DNA from 2 places in the Dielma fastidiosa genome. Region 1 is predicted to be linked to the other one. Evidence: a T-box and tRNA genes for the amino acid it is inferred to sense, from the RefSeq annotation. Region 1 holds a T-box; the other holds one or more tRNA genes.
The links. A T-box is a leader RNA that pairs with one kind of tRNA and senses whether it is charged. The one in region 1 lies ahead of serS (serine--tRNA ligase), so its partner is inferred to be a tRNA-Ser.
Positions count from the first base shown of each region.

Region 2: it has a tRNA-Ser gene. The T-box ahead of serS (serine--tRNA ligase) is inferred to sense a tRNA for this amino acid. The anticodon was not compared.

Region 1 covers NZ_QRQL01000007.1:70,843-78,367, forward strand. Annotated here, with positions in the region: gene dnaX (DNA polymerase III subunit gamma/tau) at 1-1,099, opposite strand, end outside; gene tadA (tRNA adenosine(34) deaminase TadA) at 1,221-1,688, opposite strand; RNA gene ffs (signal recognition particle sRNA small type) at 1,710-1,799, opposite strand; gene serS (serine--tRNA ligase) at 2,026-3,312, opposite strand; T-box leader at 3,351-3,560, opposite strand; gene gyrA (DNA gyrase subunit A) at 3,577-6,090, opposite strand; gene gyrB (DNA topoisomerase (ATP-hydrolyzing) subunit B) at 6,102-7,525, opposite strand, start outside.
Region 2 covers NZ_QRQL01000009.1:10,516-18,040, reverse strand. Annotated here, with positions in the region: gene rimO (30S ribosomal protein S12 methylthiotransferase RimO) at 1-709, shown strand, start outside; gene DWZ33_RS14650 (DNA-deoxyinosine glycosylase) at 702-1,178, shown strand; gene DWZ33_RS14645 (serine hydrolase) at 1,196-2,287, shown strand; tRNA gene DWZ33_RS14640 (tRNA-Ser) at 2,450-2,537, opposite strand; gene DWZ33_RS14635 (GNAT family N-acetyltransferase) at 2,624-3,646, opposite strand; tRNA gene DWZ33_RS14630 (tRNA-Lys) at 3,877-3,952, shown strand; gene DWZ33_RS14625 (3'-5' exonuclease) at 4,075-4,890, shown strand; gene DWZ33_RS18030 (hypothetical protein) at 4,954-5,127, shown strand; gene DWZ33_RS14620 (hypothetical protein) at 5,173-5,586, shown strand; gene radC (RadC family protein) at 5,567-6,253, shown strand; gene mreC (rod shape-determining protein MreC) at 6,312-7,133, shown strand; gene DWZ33_RS14605 (hypothetical protein) at 7,135-7,525, shown strand, end outside.

The DNA.
Region 1 (7,525 bases):
TTGGCGTCTGAAGAGTAGTTTGTACTTCTGGTTCAATCATATTCAGTAAGCATACTTCAAAGTAAGATCCTACATTGGCAGCGAAACGGTATTTATCATACGCGTCCATAAGATATTCTATCATTTTCAATCGTTCTTTTGTAGACTTATTTATCTTAGCACTATGAATTTCATCATCTGCCAGTATTTTCAGCATACCGCTGTCCTGAGTATAGTCATGAATTACAGTTTCTTTCAGAATATCAATCAAATCCATTGTACAGCGTTTAATATCAATCCCCTTTTCAATAAGAGCTGATACCTTATTCATCAAATTCAATGCATCCTTATCACCAACCATTTGCAGAAGTTCTATTTTTTCTTTAACGGTCATGATTCCATAAATTTCATTGACATGATGTACCTGTACCTCATCTTGAGCATAGGCAATAACCTGATCTAAGATACTAAACGCATCTCTCACCCCGCCGTCAGCTAATTGGCAGATAAGACGAATGGCTTCATCATCGTATTTTATATTTTCATAATTCAGCACTGTAATCAATCGCTGCTTCATATCATTTATCGATACTTTAGTAAAATCATATCTTTGGCATCGAGAAATAATTGTTGGCAGCACCTTCTGCGGCTCAGTAGTAGCAAATATAAAGATTACATGCTCAGGCGGTTCCTCAATTGTTTTCAGCAGCGCATTAAAAGCACCTGCTGACATCATATGTACCTCATCTATGATATAAACTTTATATTTACCCTTTAAAGGCGCATATTTAACTTTCTCTATTAATTCACGTACTTCATCAACACCATTATTACTGGCAGCGTCAATTTCAATAACATCGGGATGACTGCCGTCTTGAACAGCAAGACAGTTGCTGCATTTTAAACAAGGCTTGTTATCATCAGCTTCACAATTGATTGCTTTAGCGAATATCTTAGCTATTGTTGTTTTACCTGTACCTCTTGGGCCGCAAAACAAATAAGCATGTGCTATTTTATTCTGTCTAACAGCATTTTGCAGCGTTTTAACGATATGCTGCTGACCAGCAACTTCATCAAAGTTAGTGGGCCGATATGTACGATATAATGCTTTATATGCCATAAAACACCTGCTTTCCTGCCTTTTTATTATATCAAAAATAAGCGTTTATTAATAGCAGAATATCGCTAGAAAATGATTTCCATCGCACTGAGAAATAACATACCAAATAAAAAAGAAACATTTAATTGTTTCTCTGTTTTTTCTCTTCTCTTTTGCGTTTAAAGAATTTTTTTAATAATTCAGAACATTCTTCTTTTAATATACCCTTCGTTACTTCTGGATAATGATTAAAACCTTTGATTTCATACATCTGCATGCAGCTTTCAATACATCCGCCCTTTGGATCAGCAGCACCATAAACAACACGCTTGATTCTTGATTGCAGAATAGCACCCGAACACATAGGACATGGTTCTAAGGTTACATATAAAGTACAATTTTCAAGCCGCCATGTGCCAAGCTTCTTGCAGGCCTTCTGTATAGCTAATATTTCCGCATGGGCTAATGAATCCTGTTTAGTTTCTCTTAGATTATGTGCGCGGGCAATGATTTTGTCTTCCAGTACGATAACAGCACCGATAGGTACTTCATCGATACTTTCTGCCTTCATTGCTTCCTTGATAGCAGCCTTCATATACTTTTCGTCCATATCATCCCTCGATTCGGATATAATAAAAGCTACCACACATGAAAGAGCTCCCTTATGGCTGCTTCGTTCCCGACCTGACCAGGTTCAGTAGATTCCATTGTGATAGCTATATTATTATACTAAACAATTGTGATTCTTTCAAGTGCTTCATGATTATTTTAGTCAAATTCCATAAAATAGTATACGCAGACACTTCATAAGAGCTTTTCTTAATAATTCAGTATTATACGAATGGCAATCAATATAATAATATCATCGACATATAACGTCCAATTGAATTAACTATGCAAAAGAAAAGGAGTGAATCAAATCACTCCCATATGTTTCACGTGAAACATTATTTTTTCTTTTCTATCTTCTTCATACCACCCATATAAGGTTGTAAAGCTTCAGGAATGTTCACTGATCCATCAGCGTTTAAGTTATTCTCAAGGAATGCAATCAGCATACGCGGAGGTGCAACTACCGTATTATTTAATGTATGAGCAAAATATTTGCCGTTATCACCACTAACACGAATTTGCAGACGACGAGCCTGTGCGTCACCTAAATTGGAACAGCTGCCTACCTCGAAATACTTCTTCTGGCGTGGTGACCATGCTTCTACATCCACAGATTTAACTTTTAAATCAGCTAAATCACCAGAACAGCATTCCAATGTGCGCACTGGGATATCTAATGATCTGAACAGATCAACGGTATTCTGCCATAATTTATCATACCACATAGCACTTTCTTCAGGCTTACATACAACAATCATTTCCTGCTTTTCAAATTGATGAATTCTGTATACGCCGCGTTCTTCAAGACCATGCGCCCCTTTTTCCTTACGGAAGCAAGGTGAATAGCTCGTTAAAGTCTTTGGCAGCTCTTTTTCTTCAAGAATTGTATCAATGAATTTACCAATCATTGAATGCTCACTTGTACCGATCAGATACAAATCCTCGCCTTCAATTTTATACATCATCGCATCCATTTCCGCAAAGCTCATTACGCCAGTCACAACATTACTTCTAATCATAAACGGCGGCACGCAATATGTGAAACCACGGTTTATCATAAAATCACGGGCATAAGAGATAACTGCTGAGTGAAGACGCGCAATATCGCCCATTAAATAGTAGAAACCATTACCGGCTACTTTTCTAGCACTGTCCAAATCAATACCATCAAAAGCTTCCATAATTTCTGTGTGATAAGGAATCTCAAAATCAGGAACAACTGGTTCACCATATCTTTGAACTTCCACATTTTCACTGTCATCCTTACCAATAGGAACACTAGGATCAATGATATTAGGTATCGTCATCATGATCTTCTTAACTTTTTCACCAAGTTCAACTTCTTTTTCTTCCAATGCTTTCAGACGGTCTGCTTGTTCGCTGACCTTCTTCTTCATTGCTTCAGCTTCTTCTTTTTTACCTTGAGCCATTAAAGCACCAATAGACTTTGACACCTTATTCTTTTCGGCTCTTAAAGTTTCAGCTTCCTTTTTAGTATTACGGTTCTCAATATCCAATGCGATAACTTCATCTACTAAAGGAAGTTTTGAATCCTGAAATTTCTTACGGATATTTTCTCTTACTAAATCAGGATTTTCTCTTATCAATTTAATATCAATCATTTTAATGTCCTCCTTGATAATAAAAAAGAGGTATCGTTTAAAGGGACGATACCTCGTGTTGCCACCCTTCTTGACAAAAGTAAACTTCCCTTTTGTCATCTCTAAGCTATAACGGTGCTGCCGTAATCGGATACTAATTTCACCGATTCACTCATGAGCTGATTTCAATGCCTGCCACTGATAACTCACACCAACCGTTATCTCTCTGAAAGCTTAAGACATTTACTTCTCTCAATCATCGCTTTCTAATTCTTAATAATTTAATCATGCTTCGTTATCATTGTCAATTATTTCAGCTGTATTTTCAACGATATTCTCAGCATTTTCCTCTGTTTCTGTAATTTCTTCAGCTTCTTCTTTCTCAACGATAGTTACTTTAGAAACCACTGCATCACTGTCGGATAAATTGATTAATCTAACGCCCTTAGTATTTCTGCCATAAGATGCGACATTCTCTAAGCTTAAGCGAATGATAATACCTTCATTTGTGACAATCATCGCGTCTTCATCACCATTTACAGTATGAATGCAAATCAAATTGCCGGTTGCTTCTGAAACATTAATTGTCAGAACCCCCTTAGCACCTCGCTTAGACATACGATAATCGGCAATTGGTGTTTTCTTGCCGTATCCCTTTTCAGTGACAGAAAGAATATGTGATCCTTCTTTAGATGTTGCCAAACCTACAACATAACCACCATCAACATTCATACCCTTAACACCGATTGATTTACGGCCCATTGGTCGAATGTCTGATTCATGGAAACGTGCAACCTTACCATTTGATGCAGCAATCAGAATTTCATCATCACCCGTAGTTTCCTTCACACCGATTAATTCATCATTTTCATTCAGAACAATAGCGATCTTACCTTTCTTCATGATATTTGTGAATTCTGAAGTTGCTGTTTTCTTAACTAATCCGTTCTTCGTAGCAAAAACATAATTAGCAGAACCACTGTCTTTCTTAACTGCAATCATTGCTTTAATCTTTTCTTCTTTTTCAAGTTCAAGCAGGTTAACGATAGGCATTCCCTTAGAAGTACGGCTTGATAAAGGAACCTGATAGCCCTTAATGCGATAAACCTTACCAAAATTAGAGAATAGCAGTAAATTGTCATGAGTTGACATTGTCAGCAGGAAGTCTACTACATCATCTTCATTAACTGCCATGCCCTTCACACCCTTACCGCCACGATTCTGTGTACGATATGTATCGATAGGCAGACGCTTGATATAACCATTGGTTGTCATCGTAATAACAATATCTTCAACAGGTATTAAATCCTCATCCTGCATATCAAAATCAGCATCACTGATTTCAGTACGGCGGTCATCACCGTATTTATCCCGAACTTCTGTCAATTCATTTCTGATGATTTCAAGTACACGGGAATGATTTGCAAGAATATCCTTTAAATCTGTGATTACTTTCATTAATGAGTCATATTCACTTTCAATCTTATCTCTTTCCAAACCAGTTAATCTTCTTAACTGCATTTCCAGAATTGCTTTAGCCTGAATTTCACTGAGATTAAATTGACTCATCAAACCATTCAATGCTTCCGCATTATCTCTTGATCCGCGGATCAACGCTATAATCGCATCAATATGATCCAAAGCAATTTTTAAACCTTCTAAAATATGTGCGCGGTCTTCGGCTTTTCTTAATTCAAAACGAGTTCTGCGCTCAGTAACATCGATCTGATGTTCCACGTAACACTGAAGTGCTTCTTTAACACCCAAAAGCTTTGGCGCACCATCAACTAATGCCAATAAATTAACGCCAAATGATGTCTGCAGTGAAGTCATTCGATATAACTGGTTCAGCAGCACATCAGCCTGAACATCTTTTCTTAATTCAATAACGATACGGATACCTTCACGATTTGATTCATCGCGTAAATCGGTAATTCCCTCGATAATTTTCTCTCTGACTAATGATGCAATCTTTTCAACAAGATTAGCCTTATTAACCTGATATGGAATTTCAGTAACGATTAATCGTTTCTTGCCATTATCCATTTCTTCAACATTGACACGTGATCGAGTTACGATGCTGCCGCGGCCTGTTTCAAAAGCCTGTTTAATACCTGAACGGCCTAAAATAATACCACCGGTAGGAAAATCAGGTCCGTAGATATAATTTTCCATTAGCTCCATCGTTGTAATATCCGGATTGTCCATAATTGCTAATGTCGCGTTGATAGCTTCACGCAGATTATGCGGCGGGATATTGGTAGCCATACCAACCGCAATACCCACGGCTCCATTTACAATCAGATTAGGAAAACGAGCTGGCAGAACAACTGGTTCTTTTTCCTCACCATCATAGTTATCCATAAAATCAACGGTATCTTTTTGAATATCCTTCAGCAATTCCATTGAAATCTTAGACATACGGGCTTCTGTATAACGCATCGCCGCCGCGCCGTCACCATCAATCGAACCAAAGTTACCATGCCCTTGAACTAATTCATAACGATATGAGAAATCCTGACTCATACGTACCATTGCGTCATATACTGCGGTATCGCCATGCGGATGATACTTACCGATAACGTCACCGACGATTCTCGCTGATTTCTTATAAGGTTTATCCGCCACAATTCCTAATTCATTCATTGAATGCAGGATACGGCGGTGTACAGGCTTCAAACCATCTCGTACATCTGGTAATGCACGGGCAACAATAACAGACATCGCGTAATCTAAGAAAGAAGTACGCATTTCATCCGATATTTCTCTATAAATGAGTTTATCATTATTTATATCCATGTGTATCCCTCCTAGATATCAAGATTCTTAACATAAATTGCGTTGTCAGTAATGAAATTACGACGCGGCTCAACTTCATCACCCATCAGCATTTCAAATACCTGATCGGCTTCCATTGCATCTTCTATTTTAACCTGAATCAATGTGCGGTTTGCCGGGTCCATTGTCGTTTCCCACAACTGTTCCGGATTCATTTCACCTAAACCTTTGTAACGCTGGATATTGAATTTATCTCCCATATCCGCTTTAATTTTTTCCATTTGATCATCAGAATAAGCATATTCGATGCGGTTGCCCTTCTGCAGCTTATACAGCGGCGGCTGAGCAATATATACATATCCGCCTTCAATAATAGGTCTTAAATAACGATAGAAGAAAGTCAGCATCAAAGCACGGATATGCGCGCCATCGACATCGGCATCGGTCATGATCATAATTTTATGATAACGAAGCTTGCTGACATCCATTTCTTCACCAATACCGCAGCCGAAAGCCGTAATCATTGAACGTATTTCATTATTTTCAAAAATACGCTGCAGACGAGCCTTTTCAACGTTTAATATCTTACCTCGCAGTGGCAAAATAGCCTGATATTTACTATTTCTTCCCTGCTTAGCACTGCCGCCGGCTGAATCACCCTCGACAATATAGATTTCGCATTCACTTGCGTCTTTGCTTGAGCAGTCAGCCAGCTTGCCAGGCAGACTTGAAATTTCCAGTGCGCTCTTACGGCGTGTCAATTCACGGGCTTTTTTCGCAGCTAAACGTGCCTTGCTTGCTAAAATACATTTATCAAGAATCATCTTTGCTACGTTTGGATTTTCAAGGAAGAAACGCTCAAGCTGATCACCAAATACACTTGAAACAATTTTTCTAACTTCTGAATTACCAAGCTTTGTCTTTGTCTGTCCTTCATACTGTGGATCTGGATGCTTCACTGAAATAATCGCAGTCAAACCTTCACGAACATCATCACCAGACAATGTTTCATCTTTTTTAATTAAGTTATTATCACGCCCATAGTTATTAATAACACGGGTTAAAGCCAGGCGGAAACCTTCTTCATGAGTACCGCCCTCAATCGTATTGATATTATTACAGAACGAATAAATATTTGGCACATAACCGTCATTGTACTGCATTGCAACTTCCGCAATAACGCCATCTTCAGCGCCTTCCACATAAACGATTTCATCATGCACAACTTCTTTATTCTTGTTCAAATAAGCCACATATTCTTTTATACCGCCGGAATATAAATACTCTACATATTTATCCAGCTCATCATATTTGAAAGTCAGCTTAATATTCTTATTCAGGAAAGCCAGCTGACGGATACGTTTATTTAAGACTTCAAAATCATAATGGGTGGTTTCCGTAAAAATCTCTGGATCAGCCGCAAAACGAACCAAGGTTCCATGCTTATCAGGATCAC
Region 2 (7,525 bases), on a different contig from region 1:
TGGCAAGTTAAGTCTTTTGACATTGCTTCAGCAGCTTCATGAAATTGAAGGTTTTCATTGGATTCGCATTTTATATATGTATCCGGATGAAATTACCGATGAATTGCTGGTTGGCATGACGAAGCTGCCTAAGGTTCTGCCTTATTTTGATATCCCGATGCAGCATGGCAATGACAAAATGCTAAAGCTGATGAATCGCCGGGGCAGTGTAGAAGATGCTTTAAAACTGATAGAACGGATTCGTGAGCTTTTCCCAAGCCCAACATTAAGGACAACTAATATTGTCGGTTTTCCTCATGAGGGTGAAGCTGAATTTAACGATTTAATGGCATTTACTAAAGCGGTACGCTGGGATCGGATGGGGGCTTTTACCTATTCACCGGAAGAGGATACCGTTGCTTATGATATGGATGAAACAGTGGATGAGGAAATCAAAGAAGCCCGACTTGCAGCACTGATGGAAACCCAAGAGGCAATCTCTTTAGCTAATAATCAGCAGCATATCGGTGAAGTGATGGAGGTACTTGTTGAAGCACAGGATGGCTTAGTGGGTAATTACCGCGGCCGAGGAAAAAACAGTGCACCGGATGAAATCGACGGCTGGATCATTTTCAAATCAGATCGCGTGATTGAATTTGGCAGCTTTGTGCAGGTTAAAATCACAGAAGCCCGCGTCCATGATTTAATTGGTGAAGAAGTCTATGCTTAAAGGCTTTGAACCGATTTACAGCGATCATTCTAAAACATTAATACTAGGTTCTATGCCATCGGTGGTATCATTAGAGAAGCAGGAATACTATGGCTTTCATCTGAATCGTTTCTGGAAAATAATGAGTGTATACAGCGGCCGCCAGTTTCCTGATTATGATGCCAAAAAGCAAATGATCCTTGATTATGATTTTGCTTTGTGGGATGTCATCCAAGGCTGTGAACGTGAGGGAAGTCTTGACAGCAAGATTAAAAATCCGATCTGCAGTGATATTTTAGGCCTTTTGGAAAAAGCACCGGCCATTTGCAGAATCATCTGTAATGGAAAAAAAGCCGCCGAGCTTTTTGACCGCCATTTTAAAGCTCAGGTTGACTGTGAAATCATCTATCTGCCGTCAACCAGCAATGCGAACCGCACAATCAAAGAGCGTGAGCTGTTTGAGGTTTGGTTAAAGGCTTTGAACACTTAACAATTGAAGGTGATAAAATGAAAAAAGCTTTACTGCTGCTGCTGGCCGCTTTACTGAGCGGCTGCAGCAGTGAAAATAATCTGATTCAGATCTTTGCGATGGATCAGACAGCGCCAGTGATTACTTTTGTCGAAAAGCCCTATCTGGTTGAAGGACAGTATGACTTGAATAAGCTCGCTATTGTGACTGATATCAGTAACTTTACGGTGGAAACCAAGGCTGAATCAGCCGACGAAAATCATATCGAGGTTTGTGTTGAAGCAGAAGATGAATATCAAAACAGCAGTACGCTGTGCAAGACCTATGCGTTGATAAGGGATGATGAATTTATGATGTATGATCTGCAGAATAATACCCCGGATGAGCTTGTGGAGCAATATCTGGATCATCATGATCTGGATAGCGATAGTATTGGCTTTTTCTATCAGAATACGGTAAGCGGTGCGGCCTATCTATATAACGGCAGTGAATTGTTCACTGGCGCAAGTACGATAAAAGTACCGCTGGCTATGCTTTACACCGATATGATTCATGCGGACAAGCTCAGCTATACGACAGTGCTGCAGTTTATTGAAGAGGATATAGAAGCCGGCGGCGGTCGAACTGCCCTTGACAACGCGGTTAATTCAGCACTCAGCGTTGACTATCTGCTTCAGCAAAGTATCATGAATTCAGATAATACAGCGACCAATATTCTGCTTAGAAATTACAATCGGTTTACTAAAGATTTATTCCGCATGGACTATGCCGCTTTTTATCCTAAACGATATCCTGCTGCTTTTTATTCAGAGAATTTGATTACTGCAGAATTAATGCTGAATGTTATACGTTCGCTTTATCAAAACGCAGATGATTATGCAAAAATCATTCGGGATATGAAAGAGGCAGAACCCGATGCCTATTTTAAACAGCTGATTGATGATATTGAAATTGCTCATAAATATGGTTTGTATGGTAATGTCGAACATGATATGGGAATCTTGTATACAGAGGAACCCATTTTATTGGGCGTGTTTACTAAAGATATCATAAATTCTAAACAAGTAATTGCTGAATTGGCAAGAATGATGGAACTCTATGCCGCTGTTCATTATGGAGAAAATGTTTAATTGGTAATTTTATATGGATAAGAAAAGCGCCTGAACAACGGGCGCTTACTTCATATATTGTTACAGAGCATATACATTTAAGCATTTGTCATACACCAAATTTACACCATATTATTTAATGATATATTAAAAGCGCCCATAATCAGGCGCTTATCTTTTATCTGGCGGAGAGCACGAGATTCGAACTCGCGGTAGCTTGCACTACGCCACCTTTCCAAGATGGTGCCTTAAACCGCTCGGCCAACTCTCCGCTCTCTATTTTATCTGATTTTTGATTTTTGTCAATAAACTTCGAAAATTTGCTAGTGAAAATCACAATGAATGGAAAGCTGTAGCTTACAGGTTAATGACATAAATACATTGTTCTTCGTTAAATCTTATTAATTTCTGCTTTAATTCACCGTTTAGCTTTTCTGCCAATTTGCGTGAAGCGATGTTCTTGCTTTGTGTTTCAATAAGAATATGTGTCAGTTTTAATTGAGTACGGCAATATTCGAGTACAGCCTGCAGACATTCAAAAGCATAGCCCTGACTCCAATATTCTTTTAAAAAAATATAAGAAATCTCTTTATCTATCATATTGTGGTGAGGTGTAATTTCAATTAAACCTATTAAAGTGCCGTCATTTAGTTTTACCGTAAGATGAATTCCTTGAGTGTCAGCAATTATAGCTCGTATGTTTTGCTGCGCCTGATTATCACTGAGACTGCCGCCCAAAAAAGTTCTAAGCAGTGAATCCGTGTAAAACGGCATCAAATTTTCAAAATCAGCAGGCATGGCATGAGCGAGCTGACATCGCTGAGTGGTTAAGAATGTAGTTTTTTCTTTAAGAAGAATCTGCGCTGTTGTCTTGCGTGGTCTTGGTGCTGGTGTTTCTGCTGGTTTGCCGATCGCAATAGCGGATATCAGTCTTAAATCCGGATAACCGACAGCCTGAGCTATTTTAGCTTCTGTATATACCGTATCTCTGATCCAAAGCGAACCTAAACCAAGATGGACAGCCTCAAGACAAATATGCTCAATCATAGCACCGATTGATACTAAATCGCTGGTCTGCCATGCTTCATCAACTTCCTGAAAAATCAAAAATAAAAGCGGGGCATTTTTAATAACTGCAGCTGAAGCAGCGGCGCTGTTCGAACGATCATTAAATGATGGCTTATAGCAGGTTAGCATGATATCCGCGATTTGATTTTTAGTTTCTCCCTTAAGCACCATGATTTTCCATGGCTGCCGATTTTTCGCTGACTGACAAAGCCTGCCGCACTCAATCAGCCGGCCGATAGTTTCAGCATCAATATCATCAGATAAATAGCGGCGGATGCTGCGCCTATTTCGTATTATATTTTCTAAATCCATAATTAGTCCTCCTATACTTACATTTTAACTGATTTATAGGAATACTGCTTGTCTATTTCTGCTCAATGTAAAATGAAGATCGGCTTATCTGACCAGTAGTTTCCATTTATCTGAATAAGAATGATCCGGACTTCAAAAATGTTGATACAGATAAAGAAGAAAATTAAATCTTTTTTTATAAAATGTTGTTGACAAATATTATTATTTATCGTATCATAATCAAGCAAGATGACTTGTTAGCTCAGCTGGCAGAGCAACTGACTCTTAATCAGTGGGTCCAGGGTTCGATTCCCTGACAGGTCACCATTTAAATAAATATCGGGATATCATCTGGGAACAGAGAATATATCCCGATTTTTTATATATTTGATGAGATTTATGTGTACTTATAGTATAATGATAAACAGCAGAAAAAGGAGGTGGTAGGCATGCGTAAGTCAATTTTAGAATTCCCATCTGATTATACGGTTGTCGATATTGAAACAACAGGCTTAAATGCGGCCAATGATGCGATTATAGAAATCGCGGCAATTAAGGTAAAAAATCATGAGATAGTTAATACTTTCAGTGAATTGATCAATCCGCTGCGGCCTATTTCAAGATTTATTACCAACCTAACAGGTATTGATGATGAAATGGTAGAAATGTGTGAATCAATCGAAATGATACTGCCGCAGTTTTTGGATTTTGTAGAGGATGATAAAATCTTAGGTCATAATATTAATTTTGATTTATCCTTTCTCAGAAAAAAATGCAGTGAATTCGGTATTATTGAATTGAATAATACAAGTGTTGATACATTGAAATTAAGCCGGCATCTGCTGCCGCAGCTGCCTCATCACCGACTTCAGGATCTGGTTCAATATTTCCGTGTCACTTCAAACGGTGCCCATCGCGCGCTGGCTGATTGTATGTCAACGAAAGGTGTTTATGATGAGCTTCGCAAGCTGAATGAATTGAAAGAAAAGAAGCGTTTGCTGCAGAGCTGTAAGAATTTTGAAACACTTGCCAATTGTCATATTGTAATTGCCGGTCCCCTAAGCTTGATTGACAGTAAAAATTTAGTGCTTCAGCTTTCGGCGGTTAATGCTGTACTTGATGAGAAAATGAGCACGGATACAGATATCCTTGTATTGGGTGGTATGGAGAAGCCTTATCAGCGATCCATGGAACTCAGCGATCATCCTTTTATTATATTATCGGAACATGAACTACTTCAGCGTTTTAAGGTCAAGGTGCAGTAAGCTGCATCTTTTTTTAATCACTTCAATTTGTTTTGCGTATATAGAAGTAGAGGAGGTGAATCGATGATCCCTTTAAATGAAAAAGAAATGAAGCAGTTGAAGGGAGGTCTCGTCACTGCTACGGCTTTGCTTGGTTATGTCGCGGTAGCTGCCGGTGTTGCTGCAATAATTAAAATTATCACATCATCACGTGGTAAAATATCCATCCCAGGCATCAACATTCAATGGGGTGATTAGGTCTACCTGATTTTGTAATTTCATATGCTTTATTGAGGTGAAGCTATGAATAAAAAACGCTCAGTTATTTTTTTCGCCCTGTTGCTAAGCTGTCTGTTTTCCGCAATCTATGTGATAGGCTTTATGATGATCACTCCCCAAAGTACCATTACCCGGCTGTCGATGAATCAAATCGGTATTTATCAGAATCAGGACAACGCCAATAAAGTCATGGAATCACTGACGGCGATGAATCTTAAACCATACAGCTATCAGCAGGATTCACTAACCATTGTTGTTTGTTCATTGTCAGAAGATGGCGTAAAGACTAAAGCGGATCAGACAATTTTGGCCGGTGCCGGTTACGCATACATATACAAAGAGATTGAATCAAAGGACAGTGCCTTCAAAGAAGCAGTAAAAAATCAGGATTTTGAAAAAGTTATGGAGTTGATGCAAAATCAAGGTAAAGGAAATTAATGAGCGGGAGCGGCCCCGGGAGAAGGTGCTTCGCTATGGTATTGAACAGTGCAGCAATCGGGATTTACTGGCCATCATTCTGCGCAGCGGTGTCAAGGGGCAGTCAGTTTTAGAACTTGCTGATCAAGTATTATCGATGCAGCAAAATCTGGCAATGCTTACGCAATTGACTTACGAAGAGCTGATTCAGATCCGCGGTATTAAAAAAGCGAAAGCGATTGGCCTTTTGGCATGCTTTGAATTATCTAAAAGAATTTCCTGTGAATCTGTTGCCCCTACATTTAGGATTGACAATCCTGCCTGTCTTACCGACTGGCTAAATAAAAAGATCGGTTTCATGGATCAGGAGCATTTCATCGTGGTTTTTCTTGGTACTAAAAATCAGATTCTCAAGGATAAGACAATTTTTATCGGCTCGCTTGACCGTACAATCGTCCATCCCCGGGAAATCTATAAAGAAGCGGTTAAATTGAATGCCAGTAAAATCATTTGCGTACATAATCATCCCAGCGGCGATGTAACGCCAAGCCCCAATGATATTACGGCTACGCAGGCAATCAGCGAGGCAGGGAGGACGGTCGGTATCCCATTGCTTGATCATTTGATTGTTGGCAACAATGCTTATTTAAGCTTTCGGGAACAAGGTTTGCTGCCGCAAATTGAATAAAATCATAAAATGATATTGAAAACAGAACCTCTGTGTTATAATAATCAAAGGTGATGTTATGTCTAGATTTACAAGATTTCAAAAAATCATGCTGGCCCTGATTACCGTGTGTCTGGCATTTGCGATAGCTACTAGCGGCAGGTCTAATATTGTATTAGATCTTGTATACGATCCTTTAATCATGCTTAAATACAGTTTGATTGATGCACCGATTGAAACCATCAGCAACTGGTATAAGGATTTTAACTCCTTATGGAGCGTCAAAGAAGAAAATGATCGGCTGCGCTATGAATTATCAATGCAGGAACAGTATTCAGCCATGCTTGATGAAAAAACGCGGGCATTGAATGAGCTGGAAACACAGCTTAACGTTTATCAGAACTTTGAAAAAGTTTATGCGAATGTCATCAACCGCAATCCAGAAACATGGAATAATGTTATTACTGTTGATGTGGGAGCCACGGACGGCATTCTTAAAGATATGGCTGTGATCAGCGGCAATGGCTTGATCGGCAAGGTTATCGATGTTGGTCAATTGACCAGCAAGGTGCGTTTGCTGACTTCGCAGGATCAATTAAGTAAAGTATCAGTTAAAATAAGCATTGACGAAAACAAAGCAGTTGAAGCCATCCTAGAAGAATATAACCTTGAGAAGAATTCCTATGTTGTCAGATTGTTCAGTGAAACTGATGAAATCGGTGTCGATATGGATGTAGTTACTTCCGGCAGCGGCGGTGTTTTTCCTAAGGGAGTATTGGTCGGCAAGGTCAATGAAATCGTAGAGCTTCAAAATGAGATTGGTAAAATTGTTTATGTGACACCAGCTGTTGACTTCAACGCGTTCAATTATGTAGCGGTTATCAATAAGGCAGGTGACTGAGATGCTTTTTCATAGTCTTTTTATTCTAGCCTGCTTCTTGTTGGACGGTTTGATCATGATTCTGTTTCCCAATTCATTTGACCCTTATGCGATGACCTTTGTGCCATGTCTGGGGTTGTCAGCGCTTGTGCTGGCCAGCCGCCACATGGATAAAACTGACTCACTGCTGATGTTTCTGATGTTTGGTATGTTTTATGATTTCTTTGTTACACGGGAATATCTGATTTATGCCTTAATTTTCGTACTGCTGAGCTTTATCGTGCGAATCTGGTCGAATCATATGATGGAATCGGTATTAGAATGCCTGCTTCTCGCTATTTCGACAATTTTCGTTAAAGAACTTATCGTATACTTGTATATGTTAATGAGTCAAGTAACGCAGATGAGAATTG